Regions from separate parts of the Massilia sp. 01N417 genome, predicted to be linked through region 1. Evidence: predicted binding sites of a transcription regulator. Region 1 holds the regulator's gene; each other region holds the start of a gene.

Evidence for each region. The regulator FNR, encoded in region 1, switches genes on or off when oxygen is low (the NO sensors DNR and NnrR bind a similar motif). The targets are predictions, from matches to a motif close to TTGATNNNNATCAA.
Region 2: the regulator FNR is predicted to act here: its motif matches at 1,479-1,492, upstream of cqsA (alpha-hydroxyketone-type quorum-sensing autoinducer synthase).
Region 3: the regulator FNR is predicted to act here: its motif matches at 1,649-1,662, upstream of AC1DOQ_RS24260 (CehA/McbA family metallohydrolase).
Region 4: the regulator FNR is predicted to act here: its motif matches at 3,907-3,920, upstream of AC1DOQ_RS14905 (lipid-binding SYLF domain-containing protein).

What each region holds. Positions count from the first base shown of each region.
Region 1 covers NZ_JBFTRS010000026.1:83,046-88,075, reverse strand. The annotation lists gene AC1DOQ_RS23255 (carboxymuconolactone decarboxylase family protein) at 1-54, shown strand, start outside; gene AC1DOQ_RS23250 (cupin domain-containing protein) at 51-464, shown strand; partial or broken gene AC1DOQ_RS23245 (hypothetical protein) at 479-839, shown strand; gene AC1DOQ_RS23240 (EthD family reductase) at 854-1,174, opposite strand; gene AC1DOQ_RS23235 (GNAT family N-acetyltransferase) at 1,199-1,660, opposite strand; gene fnr (fumarate/nitrate reduction transcriptional regulator Fnr) at 1,765-2,535, opposite strand; gene AC1DOQ_RS23225 (cytochrome ubiquinol oxidase subunit I) at 2,734-4,161, shown strand; gene cydB (cytochrome d ubiquinol oxidase subunit II) at 4,176-5,030, shown strand, end outside.
Region 2 covers NZ_JBFTRS010000012.1:94,447-99,476, forward strand. The annotation lists gene AC1DOQ_RS14515 (response regulator) at 1-3, opposite strand, end outside; gene AC1DOQ_RS14520 (sensor histidine kinase) at 5-1,375, opposite strand; gene cqsA (alpha-hydroxyketone-type quorum-sensing autoinducer synthase) at 1,562-2,800, shown strand; partial or broken gene AC1DOQ_RS14530 (class I SAM-dependent methyltransferase) at 2,897-3,553, shown strand; gene AC1DOQ_RS14535 (DUF2156 domain-containing protein) at 3,550-4,566, shown strand; gene AC1DOQ_RS14540 (fatty acyl-CoA reductase) at 4,570-5,030, shown strand, end outside.
Region 3 covers NZ_JBFTRS010000029.1:38,832-43,861, forward strand. The annotation lists gene AC1DOQ_RS24260 (CehA/McbA family metallohydrolase) at 1-1,572, opposite strand, end outside; partial or broken gene ilvA (threonine ammonia-lyase, biosynthetic) at 1,752-2,735, opposite strand; gene ilvB (biosynthetic-type acetolactate synthase large subunit) at 2,732-4,474, opposite strand; gene AC1DOQ_RS24275 (Lrp/AsnC family transcriptional regulator) at 4,550-5,030, shown strand, end outside.
Region 4 covers NZ_JBFTRS010000013.1:11,856-16,885, forward strand. The annotation lists gene AC1DOQ_RS14895 (EAL domain-containing protein) at 73-2,202, shown strand; gene AC1DOQ_RS14900 (universal stress protein) at 2,221-3,057, opposite strand; gene AC1DOQ_RS14905 (lipid-binding SYLF domain-containing protein) at 3,086-3,805, opposite strand; gene AC1DOQ_RS14910 (HlyD family secretion protein) at 4,017-5,030, shown strand, end outside.

The sequences.
Region 1 (5,030 bases):
GCCTACAACCGCATGGCGATCAGTTTCCGCGCGGTGCCGGCGGCGGTGCAATGATGAAGCGCGCCATTCCCGCCATCTGCCTGGCGCTGCTGTCCATCACGGCGCTTCCCGCCGGCGCACACGGCCCGGAGACGGTCACCCCGCTGTTCAAGCGCGCGCTGCCGAATGTGCCCGGCAAGGCGCTGGTCGCGGTCGAGGTGTCCTTTCCGCCAGGCGCAGCATCGCCGGCGCACACCCATCCGAAGTCAGCCTTCATCTACGCCTACGTGCTGTCCGGCGAAATCGTCAGCGCGGTCGGCGACGAGCAGCCGCGCCTGTACCGGGCGGGAGAAAGCTGGTACGAGGACCCGGGAGCACGCCATACCGTGGCCCGCAACGCCAGCAAGGACAAGCCGGCAAAGCTGCTCGCCGTGTTCGTGACGGACCGGGACGATCGCGAGCTGGTCCTGCCCGCTACCAGGTGAGAGGGGGACCTGCCATGGAAAACAGCGGCATCTGCGGCGTGCGCCTGCCGGACAGCAGGATCGCGCGCGAGATTACCGAGCTCGTCCGCGATACCGAAAGCGATCTGCTATACCAGCATTCGGTGCGCGTCTATTACTGGGGCGCCCTGGCCGGCCGACCAGTTCACGGCGGAAGAGCGCGCCGCCGTGATGGCCGCCCACCCGCGTGGACGGGATTTCGGCCACCGGGTGATCGACGCCTTCTACGAGGGCTTGAGGCAGCGCCCGGACACCACTTTCGGGACCTTCAATGACGATTTCCTCGCCTTCAAGGATCCCGCATTCCAGCGCGGGAACATGTGCAGCATCCTTCTCGGCTCGCGCTGGGAAGGATGAGGCGTGCGCCCGGCTCAGGCCTGGCCGACCACCACCTCGCTGATCTGGACGACCGGCGACTGGTTGGTGTAGTTCGGAATGTCGCCCATGATTTCCTTCGTGTGCGGGCCGAAACCGGCCTGGAAGGCATCGACGGAGTCGCAGAACAGGTGGCCCATGGCGATGTAGGGCGCATCCGACGCCGGCGCACCGCCGGCCATTCCCTTGTCGACGGTGTAGTACCTCAAGGAGTCGCCCATCAACTGCTTGACCATCGGCATGTGCCGGTCCCGGTAGTAGGCGTCGTCGAAACGGGCGTCCGGACCGTTGGGATACATTACGCTCACCTTGATCATCTCTGTCTCCTCGTCGTGGTTGCTTCAGTTCGATTTCGATGCCGGAATTTCGTAAAAACAGATATCGCCATCGCGATTCGCCATTTTCGTGCCGACCTGGTCCAACGCCTTTCGCGCAGCGTCGTTGTCCTTCGGGCAGGTGATGATGAACGAGTCCATTCCGTGTCGCGACGCCAGCTCGCCCAGGGCCTTGATTGCTTCTTTGCTGTGACCTCTGTTCCGGTACGCTGCTTCCACGTATCCCCCGGCGTTGCCGATTTCTCCCACTGCTTCCGGCGCGCCCGGTGCAAAGTGATACCGGCCGACAAGAGCTCCGTCGTCGTCGATGAGGTTGAAGACATAGAGTGGAAGGTGTCGTATCGGATCGAATCGGAACCCTTCCAGATCGAGCCGGGTTCGGCCTTCGTGCAAACTACCAATGTCCTCAAGAAGCCCATGGCGGGATGGCGCGCCCGAGAGTTCTTCAACTAAGTTACTTGTCGTCATGTCGACCTCCGTTTTTGCTTGGCCTACGTCCGGACGACCAGCATGTACCGACTGGCTCTTATTGTCGAGGGGAGCGCCTGAAATACAACTCCCTGGCTGCCTGATCATGCCATCGGACTGCACTGCTCGGTCCCGGCCGCCATCGCCTTCAGCCGCGCCGGTTCCAGCAGGGTCACTTCGCGCTTGTCGACCTGCAGCAGGCCGAGCTTCTTGAAGCGCGACAGCAGGCGGCTGATGCTCTCGATGGTCAGCCCCAGGTAGTTGCCGATGTCTTCGCGCGACATGCGCAGCTGGAAGCTGTTGGCCGCATAGCCGCGCGCGGCGTAACGGGCGGACAGGTTGACCAGGAAGACGGCGAAGCGCTGCTCGGCGCGCATATTGCCGAGCAGGAGCATGACGTTCTGCTCGCGCGTGATTTCCTGGCTCATGATGCGGTGGAAATGGCGCAGCAAGGCCGGCACCTGGCCGAACAGGTCTTCCAGGTTGGTGAAGGGGATCTCGCAGACTTCGCTGTCTTCCAGCGCGACGGCGTCGCAATGGTGGCGGTCGCCGGAAATCGCATCCATGCCCAGCAGTTCGCCGGCCATCTGGAAGCCGGTAATCTGGGCTTCGCCGGCCGCGTTCACCTGGTAGGTCTTGAAGTGGCCGAAGCGCACCGCGTACAGGTTGCGGAAGGGCTCGCCCATCTTGTACAGGGCTTCGTCGCGCTCGAGGCGGCGGCGGCGGCCGATGATCTTGTCGAGGCGGTCGATGTCCGCTTCTTCCAGGCCCATCGGCAGGCACAGCTGGTGCATGCTGCAGGCCGAGCAGCTGGCCTTGAGCGCGGAAACGTTCAGCGGCTTGTCGTCGTTCTGGAAAGAGATGGCCTGGATCATCGGATAAAGGAAGCGAATGGATGTCAATACCTGCGATTATACGGCCACATGCCGGGCTGGCGTCCGTAAAGCCGGGGCTTCTTGACTGCCTGATCATACTCTGTGGCATTTTGAACGCGGCCAGCCATCGCCACGCCGCCAATCGTGCGCGGCTCAGCACGTGCTAGATTCTACACACGACAATAACGGAGGGGACTCATGTTCGGCTTGGCGGCATTGGACCTGGCGCGCCTGCAGTTCGCGTTCACGATGTCGTTCCACATCATGTTCCCGGCCATCACCATTGGCCTGGCCAGCTACCTGGCCGTGCTCGAGCTGTGCTGGCTGAAGACCAAGCGACAAGTCTTCGTCGACCTCTACCACTTCTGGCTGAAGATCTTCGCCGTCAACTTCGGCATGGGCGTGGTCTCCGGCATCGTGATGGCCTACCAGTTCGGCACCAACTGGAGCTATTTCTCCGAATACGCCGGCGCCATCACCGGGCCGCTGCTGGCCTACGAAGTGCTCACCGCCTTCTTCCTGGAGGCCGGCTTCCTCGGCGTGATGCTGTTCGGCTGGACCAAGGTCGGCCCCGGGCTGCACTTCCTCGCCACCTGCATGGTCGCGCTCGGTACACTCATTTCCGCCACCTGGATCCTCGGTTCGAACAGCTGGATGCAGACGCCGCAGGGCTACGACATCGTCAACGGCCGCATGGTGCCGGTCGACTGGTTCAGGATCGTCTTCAATCCCTCCTTCCCCTACCGGCTGGTGCACATGTCGATCGCGGCCTTCCTGTCGACCGCGCTGTTCGTCGGCAGCTCCGCGGCCTGGCATTTGCTCAAGGGGCGGGGGAACGAGGCGGTGCGCACCATGCTGTCGATGGCGATGTGGATGGTGCTGATCGTGGCGCCCATCCAGGCGGTGGTCGGCGACATGCATGGCCTGAACACCCTGAAGCACCAGCCGGCCAAGATCGCCGCCCTCGAGGGACATTGGGAAAACGAGGGCGACAAGCCCCTGCCACTTTTGCTGTTCGGCATTCCCAGCATGAAGGACGAAGAAACCAAGTTCGCCATCGGCATCCCGCGCGTGGGCAGCTGGATCCTGACCCATACCTGGGGCGGCCAGATCAAGGGTTTGAAGGAATTCCCGCGCGACCAGCGGCCGAATTCCCTGATCGTCTTCTGGAGTTTCCGCGTGATGGTGGGCCTGGGCCTCCTGATGATCGCGCTGGGCGCCTGGGGCGTGTGGCTACGCTTCAGGAAGCGCCTGTTCGACAGCCGCGGCTTCCTGCGCATGGCCATGTGGATGGGACCGGCGGGCCTGGTGGCGGTGCTGGCCGGCTGGATCACCACCGAGGCCGGGCGCCAGCCCTGGATCGTCTATGGCGTGCTGCGCACCGCCGACGGCGCCTCGAAGATCGAAGCCGGGCCGGTGGCGCTGAGCCTGGCGCTGTTCGTGGTCTCCTACTTTTTCGTGTTCGGGGTCGGCATCGCCTACGTGCTGAGGCTGGTGCGCAAGGGGCCGCAGGCCTTCGATACCACCCGCATTCCGCAGGGCGGGCCGGGCAGGGGACGGACCCCGGCGCGGCCGCTGTCGGTGCCGGAAGCGAGCGCCTCCGTCAACGAAGACAACATGACTTGAAGATGGGCATCGACATGGACATCGACATCACCGCGGTCTGGGCCGGCATCATCTTCTTCTCCGTGTTCATGTACGTGATCCTGGACGGCTTCGACCTCGGCATCGGCATGCTGTATCCCTTCGTCCCGTCCAGGCGCGACCGCGACGCGATGATGAATTCGGTGGCGCCGATCTGGGACGGCAACGAAACCTGGCTGGTGCTGGGCGGGGAGGGGCTGCTGGCCGCCTTCCCGGTCGCCTACGCGGTGATCCTGCCGGGCCTCTACCTGCCGCTGATCTTCATGCTGCTGGGCCTGATCTTCCGCGGCGTCGCCTTCGAATTCCGCTTCAAGGCGAACGACCGCGAACGGCCGGTCTGGGACCTGGCCTTCATCGGCGGTTCGATGACGGCGGCCTTCTTCCAGGGCGTGGCGCTGGGCGCTTTCCTGTCCGGGATCCCGGTGTCGGGACGCAGCTTTGCCGGCGGGCCGCTCGACTGGTTCGCGCCGTTTCCGCTGGCGGCCGGCCTTGGCGTGATGATCGCCTATGCCTTGCTGGGCGCGACCTGGCTGGTGATGAAGACCGAGGGCGAGCTGCAGCGCCGCATGGTCGCCCTGGCGCGGCCCTTCGCCCTGCTGCTGCTGGCGGCGGTGGTGGTGGTCAGCATCTGGACCCCGCTGTCCCAGCACCAGGTGGCCGAGCGCTGGTTCAGCTTCCCGAACCTGCTGATCCTGTCGCCGGTGCCGCTGCTGGTGGCCGGGTCGGCGTTCTGGCTGCTGTGGTCGCTCAAGCGCGATCCGCACCGCCAGCCCTTCATCGCCGCCCTGGCGCTGACCTTGCTCGGCTATATTGGCATGGCAATCAGCATCTGGCCGCACATCGTGCCGCCC
Region 2 (5,030 bases), on a different contig from region 1:
CATGCTAGGCCTCGCTGACTCGTTCGACTCGGTCGTTCATTGCCTGGGGAGAACGCGGCGCCGGGGACGCGTCGGCGGCGCGCCGCGCCGGCGGGAACTCCAGCGCGAACACCGTGTAGAGGTCTTCGCGCGAGCGGCAGCGGATCTTGCCGTGCCAGGCGTGCACGATGTCCTTGCACAGCGCCAGGCCGATGCCGGCGCCGGTGTTCGCCGGGTAGGAATAGAAGCGCTCGAAGATGTAGGGCAGCTGGCGCGCCGGGATGCCACAGCCGCTGTCCATCAGCAGCAGGCGCGGGCGCCTGCGGGCGCCGTCGACGATGATCCGCACTTTCCCCTTGCCGGCGCGCTGCAGGGCCTTCAGGGCATTCCGGAGCAGGTTGAGCAGCACCACCGAGGCCAGTTCCTGGCGTCCGCGGAAGGCGAAGTCGCTGCGCACCACCACGCTCACCAGGCGCTGCTGTTCCTCGCTGACGAAGGGATAGCGCTTGATCACGCCGTTCACCAGCTCCGCCATCGAGACCCGCTCGGTGGGCGCCAGCTGCTGGTTCATGGCCGCCGCCGACATCAGGAACAAGTCGATCATCTGGTTCATGTGGCGCACCTCGAAGCCGATCCGCTCCAGCGCCTCCGGCACGCCTTCCTCGGCGCCGGCCACCGCCCGTGCTATCCCTCGCACGTTGGCGGAAATGCTGATCAGGGGCGTGCGCAATTCGTGCGAGACCATCGCCAGCGCCTGCGCCATGCCGGCCAGCTTCTCGCTCGCCAGCAGCCGGCGCCCGATCCTGGTGAGGGCCACGATCACGATCGTGAAGAGATAGATCGGCGCCTGCTCCAGCGTCAGCGGCAGCGCGTGGAAGTCGCTGCTGGCGTTCGGATCGCCCAGCACCACGTACAGCAGGCAGGCGGCCAGCGCGCCGGCGCTGCAGGACAGCAGCGCCCACAGGGAGTCGAACTGGAACAGCAGGATCAGCGCCAGCAGCAGGGATTCGCCCCACACGGCCGAGCCGTGGTTCATCAGGAACATGTAGCTGAAAAAGAAGGGCATGACATAGGTGACGCTGATGAACTCGTAGGAGCGCAGCCAGTTTCGCTTGATTTTGCGCGGGAACAATAGTGCTGGAAGGCATAGAACAAAACCGAGTATCCGCAGGCCCGGGCTCTCGAACTTTTGTGGGAACCACATTGTCCAGATGAGGTAGTACGCCGGCATGCCGATGCAGCCGACCCAGGCCAGGAAATGCAGCCGCACCACGGCATGCTCCTGCAACTGGTCCTGGCGCAGCAGCCACGCCAGCAAGGCGGGGCGGGTCAGCCGATAACGCATCCTGATCGGCGCAATGATGTTCGCGATGCTTCTGTACAGCAGATTCTTCACTCGGCAACTCCCGGTCGTAGACCGTCTGTTTTCGCTTCTTGTCAATTCGCAATTGATCTCACTCAATTTTTCGTTGAGCTTGAAGGAAACCGCTCCGACGTGATTGATCTCGGTCAAGGGTGCGTCGATAAGCTGAACTGAATTTTTGCGTATGGACACAATGAAACTTTTCCTGGAGATAAAAAAATGACACGACTGACCAAAGTCCAAAACAATGTCCGCCCCGCAGGCCTGCGCATGCCCGCCTTCGTCACCCGCCGGATGGACGAACACCATGTGAACCGGATCGAACAGCTGATGGGCGGCGAGCACGTCCACGTGTGGAAGCGCCAGGGACCCGGTGCCGTGATGTTGGCCGGGAACGATTACCTTTGCCTGGCGAACGAGCCGGCGCTGCTCCAGGCCCAGGTGCGCGCCCTGCAGGGGAACGACGGTCAGAACCTGATGTCCGCCGTCTACCTGCAGGCCGGCAGCCGGCAGCACCGGCTGGAAGAGAAGTTCGCCGACTTCATGGGTGCCCAGGAGACGGTGCTGGCGCAATCCGGCTGGGCCGCGAACGTCGGGTTGATGCACAGCGTCGCGGAGCCGGGCGTGCCGGTCTACCTCGACATCATGGCGCATGCCTCGCTGTGGGACGGGGTCCAGCTGGGCGGCGCCAAGGCCGTGCCTTTCCTGCATAACAATATGGACCACCTGCAGCGCCAGTTGAACAAGCACGGCGCCGGCGTGATCGTGGTCGACGCCCTGTACAGCACCGACGGCAGCCTGGCCCCGCTGCACGAGGTGGTCGCCCTGGCCGAGAGGACCGGCAGCGTGCTGGTGGTCGACGAATCGCATTCCCTCGGCACCCACGGCCCGCGCGGCGCCGGCCTGGTGATCGCCGCCGGACTGGAAGACCGCGTGCACTTCCGCACCGCTTCGCTGGCCAAGGCCTTCGCCGGCCGCGCCGGCATCATCACCTGTTCGAGCCGCTTCAAGGGCTACTTCCTGTCGGCCTCGCGCCCGGCCATCTTCAGCTCCTGCCTGCTGAACCACGAGCTGGTCTGGTTCGACGCCGCCATCGATTTCGTCGAGCAGGCCGACGCCCGCCGGGCCGGCCTGCGCCGCATTACCGAGGAAGTGCGTACCGGCCTGGGACGGCTCGGCTACTGCGTGGACGAGGGCAGCGAACAGATCGTCGCGCTCGAAGTGGGGACCGAGCCGAAGACCCTGGTGCTGCGCAAGGCGCTGGAAAACCGCGGCATCCAGGGCGCCGTGTTCTGCGCCCCGGCCACGCCCAAGAACCGCGCGCTGGTGCGCCTGACCCTGAACTCGGGCCTGACCAAGCGCGAGATCGCCAAGCTGCTGGGCGCCTGCGCCGAGATGCGCGAGGAGGTCGACCTCGAGAACTGGACCTCGACCGTCCGCCGGCGCCGCGTGCACTGACTCGGAAGGCCAGAAAGTTGGCTCCTAAAGGCAGGCACAAAATCGTGGAGGGCTGACGCTTTCGCTTACGCTTATACAAAAGACAAGAAGGAGACAAGCGTGAGCGACAAATACAGGTTCGTCGGGCCGATCTACGACTGGCTGAGTGCTTTCTACAGCGGGAAGTCGATCCACAAGTGCAAGGTCGCGATGCTCGACCGCCTGCAGCCGGGCGACCGGGTGCTGTTCGCCGGCGTCGGCCACGGCAGGGACGCGGTCTACGCGGCGCGCCGCGGGGCCGAGGTCACCGTGGTCGACCTGTCCGAGACCATGCTGAGGAAGTTCCAGGCCAACCTGGCGAAAGAGGGCGTGCAGGTCACGATCCGCCAGGTCCACAGCGACATCATGCAAGTCGAGGAGTACGAGCGCTACGACATGGTGGTGGCCAACTTCTTCCTCAACGTCTTCCACGAAGACATGATGGTGAAGGTGCTGCAGCACCTGATCCGCCTCGGCCGGCCGGGCGCGCGGGTGGTGGTCGGCGACTTCTCCTTCCCGACCGGGAACGTCCTGAGCCGGCTGGTGAAGACCCTGTACTGGTATGGCGCGGTCGGCTTCTTCTGGCTGTTTGCCGGCAACGCCTTCCACAATATCTACAACTATCCCGAGTGGATGAAGAGGCTCGGCCTGCGGGTGCAGGAGCAGAAGCACTACAAGCTGCTGCTGCTGGATTGCTACTGGTCGGTGCTGGGCGAGAAGCCGGACCTCGCATGAGCGACGCCGCTCTCGCGCTCACCCGGCCGCTCGCACCGGCCGACGCCGACGCCCACGCCGAGCTGGCCCGGCGCGTGGCCTGGCTGAAGGACTACGGCAGCCACCCTATGTCCTTCTCGACCATGCAGCCGGACATGGCCTACTTCGAGCTGCCGGGCGTCGGCTACATCGCCTATGCCCAGTACTGGGGCATGCAGTTCGCGCTCGCCGATCCGGTATGCGCGCCGGAGCAGCGCGCGCCGCTGATCGACCGCTTCCTGGAGCGCTTTCCGCGCGCCGTCTTCGTCCAGGTGAGCAAGGCGGTGGTCGACCACCTGCACGGACGCCACGGCTATTACGGCACCCAGTTCGGCAGCGAATCGAAGATCGCGCTGTCCGACTGGAGCCTGCGCGGCGCGCGCAAGCAGATCGTCCGCACCGCCGTCAACGGCGCCAGGAGCCAGGGCATCGAGATCCGCGAGGGCGGCTTCGACCACGACGTCAAGCGCATCTCCGAAGCCTGGATCCGCACCCGGCGCTGCAAGAACAACGAGATCCGCTTCCTGATCCGGCCGATGATCATCGACTACCGCGAAGGCACGCGCTACTTCTACGCCTACGGCGCCGGGGGCGAGGCGGTCGGCTTCATCTTCTTCGATCCGATCTACCGCGACGGCCGCCTGGCCGGCTATGTGCCGAACATCTCGCGCTCGTCCGCCAACTTCCGCCAGGGCCTGTGGTATGCGCTGATGGCGCATGCGCTGGCGGTGTTCCGGGAAGAGGGCGTGCCTTACGTGGACCTGGGACTGGTGCCGCTGCAGGTGGATGCCGAAATCGAGCCGCAGGAGTCGCGCGTGCTGCGCGCCACCATGTCCCTGATCCGTGAACGCATGGATTTCCTGTACAACTTCAAGGGCCTCGAATTCGCCAAGTCGCGCTTCCAGGGCCGCATCGAGAAGACCTACTGCTGCCACCGCAACGCCATGCCGGCGCTGGCGATGACGGCCATGTTCCGCCTCACCCGGATCATCTGAACCATGACCAACGAATTGAGCGTGCCGGCCGCCCTGTCCGGCAAGCGCATCCTGTTGACCGGCGCCACCGGCTTCCTGGCCAAGGTGGTGCTCGAAAAGCTGATCCGCACCGTGCCGGAGATCCAAGGCGTGATCCTGCTGATCCGCGGCGGCGACGGCGGCAATGCGCGCGAACGCTTCCAGCGCCAGGTTGCCACCTCTTCGATCTTCGATACCCTGCGCGCCGAGCGCGGCCCCTGGCTGGAGCGCTTCTTCGACGAACGGCTCGAATGCGTGACCGGCGAGGTGACGCAGGACTGCTTCGGCCTCGGCGCCGAACGCTTCCGGGCACTGGCCGCGCGCACCGACCTCGTGATCAACGCGGCGGCCAGCGTGAACTTCCGCGAACCGCTCGACGAGGCCCTCGACATCAACACTCTCAGCCTGCGGCAGCTGACGGCGCTGGCACGCGCGGCCGGTGCGCC
Region 3 (5,030 bases), on a different contig from region 1:
CGATGGCGTCAGCGTGACGCTCGCCTGCGCCGCCAGCCGGCTCACGTTGCCGTTCCGGCCCGGCACCCCTTCCATGATCGCCACCGTGGCCGCGCGCCGCCCGGCATCGTTCGCGAACTGCACCGACAGCTGGAGCGGTCCGCGGTTGTCGATGCGCTCGCCCATCAGGTGGCCGTTGGCGGTCAATACGATCTGCGATGCCTTGTCCATGGTCGCGAACACGCGCCGCGCCCTGAGGGCGTCGACGAAGCTGTCGCGGGTCAGCGGCACGCCGTTCGGCACCAGTACCGCGGTGCGGTTGGTGTACGAGCTACCCCAATTGGCGCAGTGGTTGTCCTGGTTGCTGCTGAAGGCCACGTGGTAGCCCGCTTCCAGCAGCTTGTTGCAGGCCGCCTCGAAATTGCTGCGGCGGGTCTCGCCCTCCTTGTCGTTGGTGGAGAAGGCCGAGGTGTTCATCACTTCGCACAGCGCCATCGCCTCGTCGCCATCCGCCGTCCAGGCCAGCGGCACGCCGCCGACCTTGAACTGGCCCTTCAGCGCCGGGTGGTTGAACTGGCCGATCCAGCCCTGCTTTCGCATCAGCGTGTACAGCGCGCCGTAGTCGCTGCGGCTGCTGAGCGTGTCGGCCAGCAGCTCGCCCTTGCCGTTCTTTTCCCAGCCGAGCAGCTCGTCGCTGTTGAAGATGTTCAGGTGGCCGCCGTTGCTGATCACGCCCCACTCCATGCCGTACAGGGCCAGGAAGTCCGGATGCCGCTCATTGAACGCGCGCGCCATCCCGAGGCCGGACTGGTACAGCGCCCTGGCCGCGGCCGGATCGGCATCGAGCCTGGTACCGTCCGAGCCGTCGTACATGTGGTTGTGCTCGGAGACCATCAGCATGTCCAGGCCGTGTTCGCGGGCGTAGGGAAAGGCGGTGTCCGGGCCGAAGGGCGCGGTCTGCGGGTCCTGGGCGCCCCTGCAGTTGTCGATGGCGGCGCCGCCGTCGCTGTGGCTGGTCTGGCTGTGCYGGTTGCCGTAATAGACCGTGAACGGCAGCGCGCCCGCCGCCGGCGCCGCCTGCAGCACCCTGCGCCGGCCCGGCATGGGCGAAAAGGCCGGCAACGCGGGCGCCGGCGGGTTGCCGACGGCGATGTCCCAGGACTGCTCGACCGCTTCATCCCCGGCCGTGGCGCGCAGGCGCACCCGATACACGCCTGGCGCGGGCAGCCCCTTCGCCAACTTGCCCTGCCAGCGCACCGGCACGTCGACCGGGCGCCCCGTCAGGATCGCCTGTCCCTGCCAGCGCGCTACGTCGCGGCCGTTGGGCGCCATCAACTCGAGGCGCCAGTGCACGCTGCGGCGGCCCTGCAGGCCGGGATAGTCGAAGGACAGCCGGAAGGTGCGCGATTCGGCGCCGCGGGCTTCGCCTCGATAGGGCGCCTCCAGGGTCGCCTCGAATTCCTGGTGCTCGTGCGGGGCTGGTTCAATGCGCTGCACCGGGGCGGCAGCGGCAGGAAGGTGGAAGAAGCTGGCCGCTGCGAAGACGAAGCAGCGGGACCAGGCCAGGGCGGGGATAAGGGATGAGGTTTTCATGATGCAATTTTTGCAATTGCATCACCCTGTCATCTTGATCCCTGGATCATAACGATATTAAATTGTTATTAAATAATTGACAAAAATAAAGCCAGGCGGGATAGATGGTTTGCAGTGCTTCCACGGCTGAGCTGGCGCCTTGGTCCGTGTGGCTTGGCTTGTGTTCAAACATGAAGTCCGCGCTCGGCCACGAAGCCCAGGCGGTCGAAGTCGATGTTGGCGCCGCCGGCGACCGCCACCAGGGTCTGGTCCCGGACCGGCGTTCCAGCCAGCGCGGCGCGTTTCACATAGGCCTGCAGTCCGGCCACCGCGAGGGCGCCGGCCGGCTCGAGCACGCTGCGCGTCTCCTGGAATATCTCCTTGATGGCCGCGCAAACCTCGTCGGTACCGACCAGGACGATCTCGTCCACGACCTGCCTGGCGATGCGGAAGGTCTCTTCGCCGACCAGACGGACCGCGGTCCCGTCGGAGAACAGGCCGACCTCCGGCAGCGCGATGCGCTCGCCCGCCGCCAGGCTGCGCGCCATCGCATCGGAATCGACGGTCTGCACGCCGACGATCCTGATGCCGGGCCGGCAGGCCTTGACGTAAGCGCCGATGCCGGCGACCAGCCCGCCGCCGCCGATGGCGACGAAGATCGCATGGATCGGCTCCCTATGCTGGTGCAGGATCTCCATGCCGATCGTCCCCTGGCCGGCGATCACATCGGGATCGTCGAAAGGATGGACGAAGGTGAGTCCCCGCTCTTTTTCGAGCGCGGCCGCGTGGTCGTGGGCATCGGTATAGGAGATCCCGTGCAGGACGATGTCGACGCAGGGCCCGCCGCGCCGTGCCACCGCATCGATCTTGATCCTCGGCGTGGTGGTCGGCATCACGATCAGTGCCCGGCAACCCAGCCGGGCCGCCGCCAGCGCCACGCCCTGGGCATGATTGCCGGCGGATGCGCAGATCACGCCGCGCCGGCGCTGCGCCGGCGACAGCCTGGCCATCTTGTTGTAGGCGCCGCGCAGCTTGAAGCTGAAGACGCTCTGCATGTCTTCGCGCTTGAGGCGGATGCTGTTGCCCAGGCGCTGGGAGAGCGAGGGCAGCATGTCCAGCGGCGTCACGCCCGCGACCTCATACACCTGTGCGTCGAGGATTCGCTTTAGATAATCGGCCGTCATCGGCCGCTTTCGTAGGTCCGGTCTTTCGACAGCATGACTTCGTGGTGTCCGCGGCCGGCCGGAATCATGGGGAAGCAGTTCTCGGCCTGTTCGACCACCACGTCGAGCAGGAAAGGACCGTCCGCCGACATGCACTCGGCCATCGCCTCGTCGAGTTCGTCCGCCCTGGATACCCGGCGGGCCTGCCATCCGAAGGCGCGCGCCAGCGCCAGGAAGTCCGGCAAGGCCTCCGCATAACTGTGGCTGTAGCGGGCGCCGTGGTGCAGCTCCTGCCATTGCCGGACCATGCCCATGCAGGCGTTATTCGACAGCACGACCTTGATCGGACAGCGATGCTGCACGGCGGTGGCGAGTTCCTGGATGTTCATCAGGATCGAGGCGTCGCCGCTCACGCACACGACCGTCTTTTCCGGATGCGCGATCTGGGCGCCGATCGCGGCCGGGATGCCGTAGCCCATCGTCCCCGCGCCGCCCGAGGTCAGCCAGCGCCGCGGCGCATCGAAGGGCAGGTATTGCGCCGCCCACATCTGGTGCTGGCCGACGTCCGTGGAGACGATGGCATCCCGTCCGGCCAGCGCACCGGCCAGGGTCTTCATCAATTGCTGGGGAACGATCGTCGGCGAGGTGGCGGCAACGCCGAGGCAGTCCACGTCCCGCCAGGCCTGGATGCGCTGCCACCACGCGTCCGTGGGCGCGACCTCGGCCTGCATGGCGGCGAGCTCCCGCTCCAGGGCCGCCAGCACCGCGTGGCAATCGCCCACCAGGCCGACGTCGGCGCGCACGATCTTGCCGATCGAGGCCGGATCGATGTCGATGTGGACGATGCGCGCGTCCGGACAGAAGTGTTCGAGCTTGCCGGTGACCCGGTCGTCGAAACGCGCACCCACGCAGACCACCAGGTCGGCCCCGTGCATCGCCAGGTTGGCTTCCAGCGTGCCGTGCATGCCGAGCATGCCCAGCCATCGCGGATCCGATGCGGGAAAGGCCCCGAGTCCCATCAGGGTCAGCGTGCATGGCGCGTTTTTCCTGCGCACGAGGTCCGCGAAGGTGGTGCAGGCCGCGCTGCCGGAAGCGGTCAAGCCTCCGCCGCCGTAAAAGATGGGACGGCTCGATGCGGCGATCAGCCTGGCCGCCTGCTCCAGCAGCGCCCCCGGGATCTCCGGCACACGGGACGGCGGACTTGCGGCCATCGAGCGCGATGCGGATACCGGGACTGCCTGCAGCTGGACATCCTTCGGCACATCGACCAGCACCGGACCGGGGCGGCCCCGGGTCGCCTGCCGCACCGCGGCGCCGACGATGTCCACGATCTCGTCTGCGCTGCGGACCTGGGCATTCCATTTGGTGACGGTGCGCGAGATGCCGAGCGCATCGCACTCCTGGAAGGCGTTCGTGCCGATCAGGTTTGTGGCGACCTGGCCGCTGATGCACAGCACCGGAACCGAGTCGCACAGGGCGTCGAGCAGCCCGGAGGTGGTGTTGGCCATGCCGGGTCCCGAGGTCACGAACACGACGCCCAGGCGGCCGGTCGACCTGGCATAGCCCTCGGCGGCATGCACCGCCGCCTGCTCGTGCCTGACGAGCACATGGCGCAGCCGCGGTTCGAGGTACAAGGCATCGTAGAGAGGCAGCACGGCGCCGCCGGGATAGCCGAAGACGGTGTCGACACCGGCGTCGATCAGGGCACGCAACAGCAGCTGCGCGCCGGTCTGGGTGGGGTCTGCGGAAGAAGTTCTCATCCTTAAATTTTATCGACGCACCCCCTGAAAGTGCTTCATAATTTCCACAATATTCGTGGAAATATGGAAAAATTTATGGAAACTGGCGACTTCAACGGAAAATTTTTCGACCAGCAAGACCAGGCGATCCTGCGCATCCTTCTCGAGGACTCACGCACGCCGCTGCAGGAGATCGGCAAGGCGGTGGGGCTGTCGACCACCTCCTGCTGGAACCGCATCAAGCGCATGACCGACTCCGGCGCCATCCAGGGCTATACGGTGAAAGTGGACCTGGCCCAGATCGGCTACCAGGACACGGTGATCGTGCAGGTGACCCTGGGCAGCCACAGCCAGGAGACCCTGAACGAGTTTGCGCAGGCGCTGGAGTCCATTCCCGAAGTCCTGGAAGCCTTCCTGATTTCGGGCGACTACGATTACTTCATCCGGATCGCGGTCAAGGACACGCGCGACTACGAAAGGCTGCTGAGGGAGCAGCTGTACAAGATACCGGGTATCCGCCACAGCAAATCGAGCTTCGTTCTGCGGACGCTGAAGAAGGCGGATACCCCGTTGACGC
Region 4 (5,030 bases), on a different contig from region 1:
AAATCCTCTAATGTGCTTGAGATAGTCCCTTGCTAATATGGCGGGAAGCGCCAAACAGCCGACGCATATATCATGTTTCCCAAGAATTCCAGCGCCGCCGCGGACATCCAGCGCAGGCTCGATCGCCTGCTCGATCATCTGCCCGCCGGCGTGGTCGTGCACGCTTCCGACGGTCGCATTCTCTCGGTCAATCGCCTGGCGCGCGAACTCCTCGACCGCGGGGAAACGGAACTCGTCGGCAGCCAGGCGGACGCCGCGACCTGGAGCTTCGTGGGCGTGGACAAGCAGGCCATGCCACAATCGGCGTATCCGGTGAACGTGGTCTTGCGGACCCGCGCGAAGGTCCGGAACCTGATCGTCGGAGTGCCCGCCAACCTGCCCGAACCCGTACGCTGGCTGATCTGTAATGCCTATCCGGAATTCGATGAGGAGCAGCAGCTGCAGCAAGTGGTCGTGTGCTTCACCGATTGCACGCCGCTGAAGCGCGCCAAGCAGCAGCTGGAAAAGTCCGAAGAGCGGCTCCGGCTGGTACTACGGGGCTCGACCGACGCATCCTGGGACTGGGACCTGGCGGCGGGCGACATCTATTACTCCGATCGCTGGTGGGAGATGCTGGGCTACGCGCCCGGGGCATTGCCGGCCGATCCAGAACTCTGGCTGCGGCTCGTGCACCCCGAGGACGAAGCCAGGTTACGAGAATTCATTGGCACCCTGTTTGCCGACCGGCGCGAAGTCTATGGCGTCGAGTTCCGCCTGCGCCACCGGGACGGCCATTATGTGCCGGTGCTGTCGCGGGGCTTCGTCCTGCGCGATCTGGTGGGCAGGCCGCTCCGTATCGCAGGCACCAATACCGACCTGACCGAACGCAAGGAAGCCGAGCGCCGTATCCATGAGCTGAGTAACTTCGACCAGCTGACCAGCCTGCCCAACCGTAGCTACCTGATCGGGGAAATGCGGAAGATCCTTGCACGTTCGAGCCGCTCGGGCCAGGTGGGCGCCATATTTTCCCTCGATCTGGATAACTTCCGGCTGATCAACGACAGTCTGGGAATCGAAGCCGGCGACAGCCTGTTGAGGCAGGTGGCAGACCGGCTGCGCGACATCCTGCCTCCGGGCGCGCAAGTCGCGCGTGCGGGCGCGGACGAATTCGTGATCGTGATGGAGGAGTTGGGGCGAACCGCCAGGCAGGCCGTGGGCGAAGCGAGCCAGGCGGCCAGGAAGTTCCTCGAAGTATTGGAAAAGCCCTATGTCTGGGCCGGCAGCGACGTCCGGAGCACGGCGAGCATCGGCGTGACGGTGTTCGACGCCGCGGCGACCGATATCGACACGGTTCTGAAGCAGGCTGCGCTTGCGATGAACGAGGCAAAAGTCCATGGCCGCCATGGTCTGCGTTTCTTCGATACCCGCATGCAGGCGGCCGCCGACCTGCAGGCCGCGCTCGAGAAAGCGATACACGGCGACGGCGGGTTGCGCCAGTTCGTGCTGTACTGCCAGCCGCAATTCAGTCGCCGCGGCCGGCTGATAGGGGGCGAGGTGCTGGTACGCTGGCGCCGGCCGGACGGCGAGCTGCTCGGACCCGACGAATTCATCGGCCTGGCCGAGTCGTCGGGCCTGATCCTGCCCTTGGGACACCATGTGCTCGAGCAAAGCTGCCGCGTACTCGGGCGCTGGCGCCGCGACAGGTCGCTGCGCGAGCTCAAGCTCGGTGTGAATGTCAGCGTGCACCAGTTACGGGATCCCGGCTTTCCCGACAGCGTCGCCGCCATTCTCGCCGACACCGGCGCGCCAGCCGGAAGGCTCTGCCTGGAGCTGACCGAAAGCGTGTTTGCCGAAGACATGATGACGATGACCGAAAGCATGCAGCGCCTGCGCATGCAGGGTATTCATTTCTCGCTCGACGACTTCGGTACCGGCTATTCCTCTTTGGCTTACCTGAAGCGGTTTCCCTTGGCCGGCCTGAAGATCGACCGCTCTTTCGTGCACGACGTGCATATCGATCCGAATGCGGTTCCCATCATCAAGGCCATCATCGCACTGGCGCGAACGCTCAAGCTCGACATCGTCGCCGAAGGCGTCGAGCACGAGGCGCAGCGCAAATTCCTGGCCGCACGCGGCTGTTACGCCCTGCAGGGCTATCTGCTCGGCCGGCCGGTGCCGATCGAGGAGTTCGAGCAGGCGCATCGTGCGGCCGCGGAGGCATGAACCGCTGCCCGAACCTTTTCAATGCGCGAGGATCACCGGCAGCGGCAGGCGGCGCAGCACGGTACGGCTGACGCCCCCGAGCAGGATCTCGCGGTAGCGCGAGTGGCCGTAGCAGCCCATGACCAGCAGCTCGGCCCTGCGGTCCTCGACCAGTACCAGCAAGGCATTGCCGACTTCGCCCTTCGCATGGTGGCGGCGCACGTCGGCGTGGACGCCATGACGGGACAGGAAGCGGGCCAGGTCGACATCGCCTGCCGGCGAACGCGCGCTCGAACTCTCCTCGTCGAAGAGCACCACCTCCACTTCCGCGGCGCCGGCGAGCAGCGGCAGCGCCTGGCGTACCGCGCGTGCGGCCTCGGGACTGCCATTCCAGGCAAGCACCACACGTGTGAAGCCGGGCGTATACGGGCGGCCGTTCGGCAGAACGAGTACGGGGGCAGGGGAGTTCATGGCGACGTATTCGGGAATGCCGGCACCTGCCCCGTGGCCGGAAGAGGAGGCGGCAGCGTGTCCGACGACGACCAGGTCGGCGTACAGGGCCTGGAGTGCAAGGGCCATGGCGGGATCCTCGTCGTCGATGCGGTGCTCGAACGAGGCGACCGACATCCGGCGTGCGACCGTATCGAACTGGCTGGCACATCGCTCGGCGGATTCGCGCATCTCGCCGAACAGGGGCGTGAGATCGCCCAGTTCCACCCCCGGAAGTGCGGCCTCCCGCATGAAGCGCAGGATGCCGGTCTGCGCCATCCCGATCAGGTGCGCGCCATGCAGATTCGCGAGCTGGGCAGCGAAGGCAATACGTTCGGCCGCCTCCTGTGATTCGTCGACATGGACGAGTATGGTCTTGATATCCATCTTGGACTCCCGGGAGATGATGCAGCCGTCAGCGCGCGCTGGACGCCAGGGCATCGACAAGCAGGCTGGACTGCGGATTGCTGGTCTTGCCGCCGATTATCTCGCTCGCGGACAAGGTGCGCCGGTAATAGGCATTGTTGAGATTCTGGCTGTAGCGGACGCCGTTCAGCTCGACGGTGGCGGCATCGCCGAACAGGCCCTTGCTGTCGGCCCAAGCGACGACGTCGCCCGCGCGCGCGGAACCTTCGACCATCCTGTTCCAGTTCATGATCGTCAAGCCGGCAGTGGCGCTCAGGGAGACGCTGGTCTTCTTCAGGAAGGCATCGACGGCGTTCTGGTTGTTCAGCACGAAGGCAAGTGCGCCGCCTTGCACGCCGGCCTGGAGGCCGAGGCTCAGGCTGCCGGTGTTGTAGAAGACAGGCTGCGACCAGCTCCCGTCATCGCGTTTCACCAGCAGCAGACCGGTACCGCCTTCGGCGCCGATGCCGACCGCCGCACGCTTATAGGCGGGCACGATGAAGATACCCTTGGCGGCCCCCAGCAGCGGATGCATGCGGGTATCCAGCTCCAGCTGACGGACGACGTTCACCGCCCGCGTCACGTTACGCTCGGCGGCGGCCAGCGGCCGGTCGGCCGACGCGGTCGTGTCGGCGTTCGCGGGGCGCTCGTCCTGTGCGTGCACCAGGCCGGGGCCGGCCAGCAGCACGGCGACAGCAAACTGCAGCGCGCTTTCACTGATGAAATCCATGATGCACTCCTTCCGTCAAATGATTGTGACTGGTCAATGCTAGTCCTTCGAAATGACTGTCTGGTATGACGAAGATCAAAAATCCATTCATCACGAACAATTTGACGTAGGTCATACATGGCCGCCTCGCCTCACTTCTATAGTGCGAAGTATTCAGGAAACGTCGGCCTCGCCAATGGAACTTCGAACTCCCGAGAGCCCGCTGCGAGACATGCCGGGCAACGCTCCCGCAACGACGAACAAGAGGCTCGTCAAGCGCCTCGTCGCGGCTGCGGCCGTGCTTGTGCTGGCCATTGGCGGCGCCCAGGCGTGGAAGCTGTCGCGCCAGCAGGGCCCGGGGCCCGGATTTGTCAGCGGCAACGGCAGGATCGAGGCGGTGGAAGTCGACATCGCCACCAGATTGCCGGGCCGGGTCGTCGACGTCCTGGTCGACGAAGGCGATCCGGTAAAAGCAGGCCAGCTGCTGGCGCGCATGGATGCCGGCTCCCTGCATGCGCAGAAGAGCGAGTCGCTGGCGCGGGAGCAACAGGCCCGCGACGCCGTGGCCGGTGCGCAGGCGCAGCTGGCGATGCGCCGGAGCGACCTGGCGGCAGCGGCTGCGCTGGTGGCGCAGCGCGAGAGCGAACTGGATGCCGCGCGACGGAGACTCGCACGGTCGACCGTTCTGGCCCAGGCCGGCGCCACATCGCAGCAGGAGCTGGACGACGACCGCGCCCGCGCCGACGCGGTGCGCGCCACGCTGATGGCGGCGCGCGCACAGGTCGATGCGGCAGGCGCGGCCGTGGCGGCTGCCCGGGCCCAGGTGGTGCAGGGCCGCTCCGCGATCGAAGCCGCCGTCGCCACGACCGCGCGGATCGATGCCGACCTGCGCGACGAGGATCTGCTGGCGCCGCGCGCCGGCCGCGTCCAGTATCGCGTGGCCCAGGCCGGCGAAGTGCTGGGCGCGGGAGGCAAGGTGCTGAACCTGATCGACTTGACGGATGTCTACATGACCTTCTTCATTCCAGAGGAGGCCGCCGGCCGTGTCGCGCTCGGTACCGAGGTCCGCCTGGTGCTGGACGCGGCGCCGGACTTCGTGGTCCCGGCCACCGTCAGCTACGTCGCGAGCAGCGCGCAATTCACGCCCAAGTCCGTCGAGACCGCCAGCGAAAGGCAGAAGTTGATGTTCCGGGTAAAAGCCCAGGTCGACCGGCGGCTTCTGGAGCGCCATGCCGACCAGGTCAAG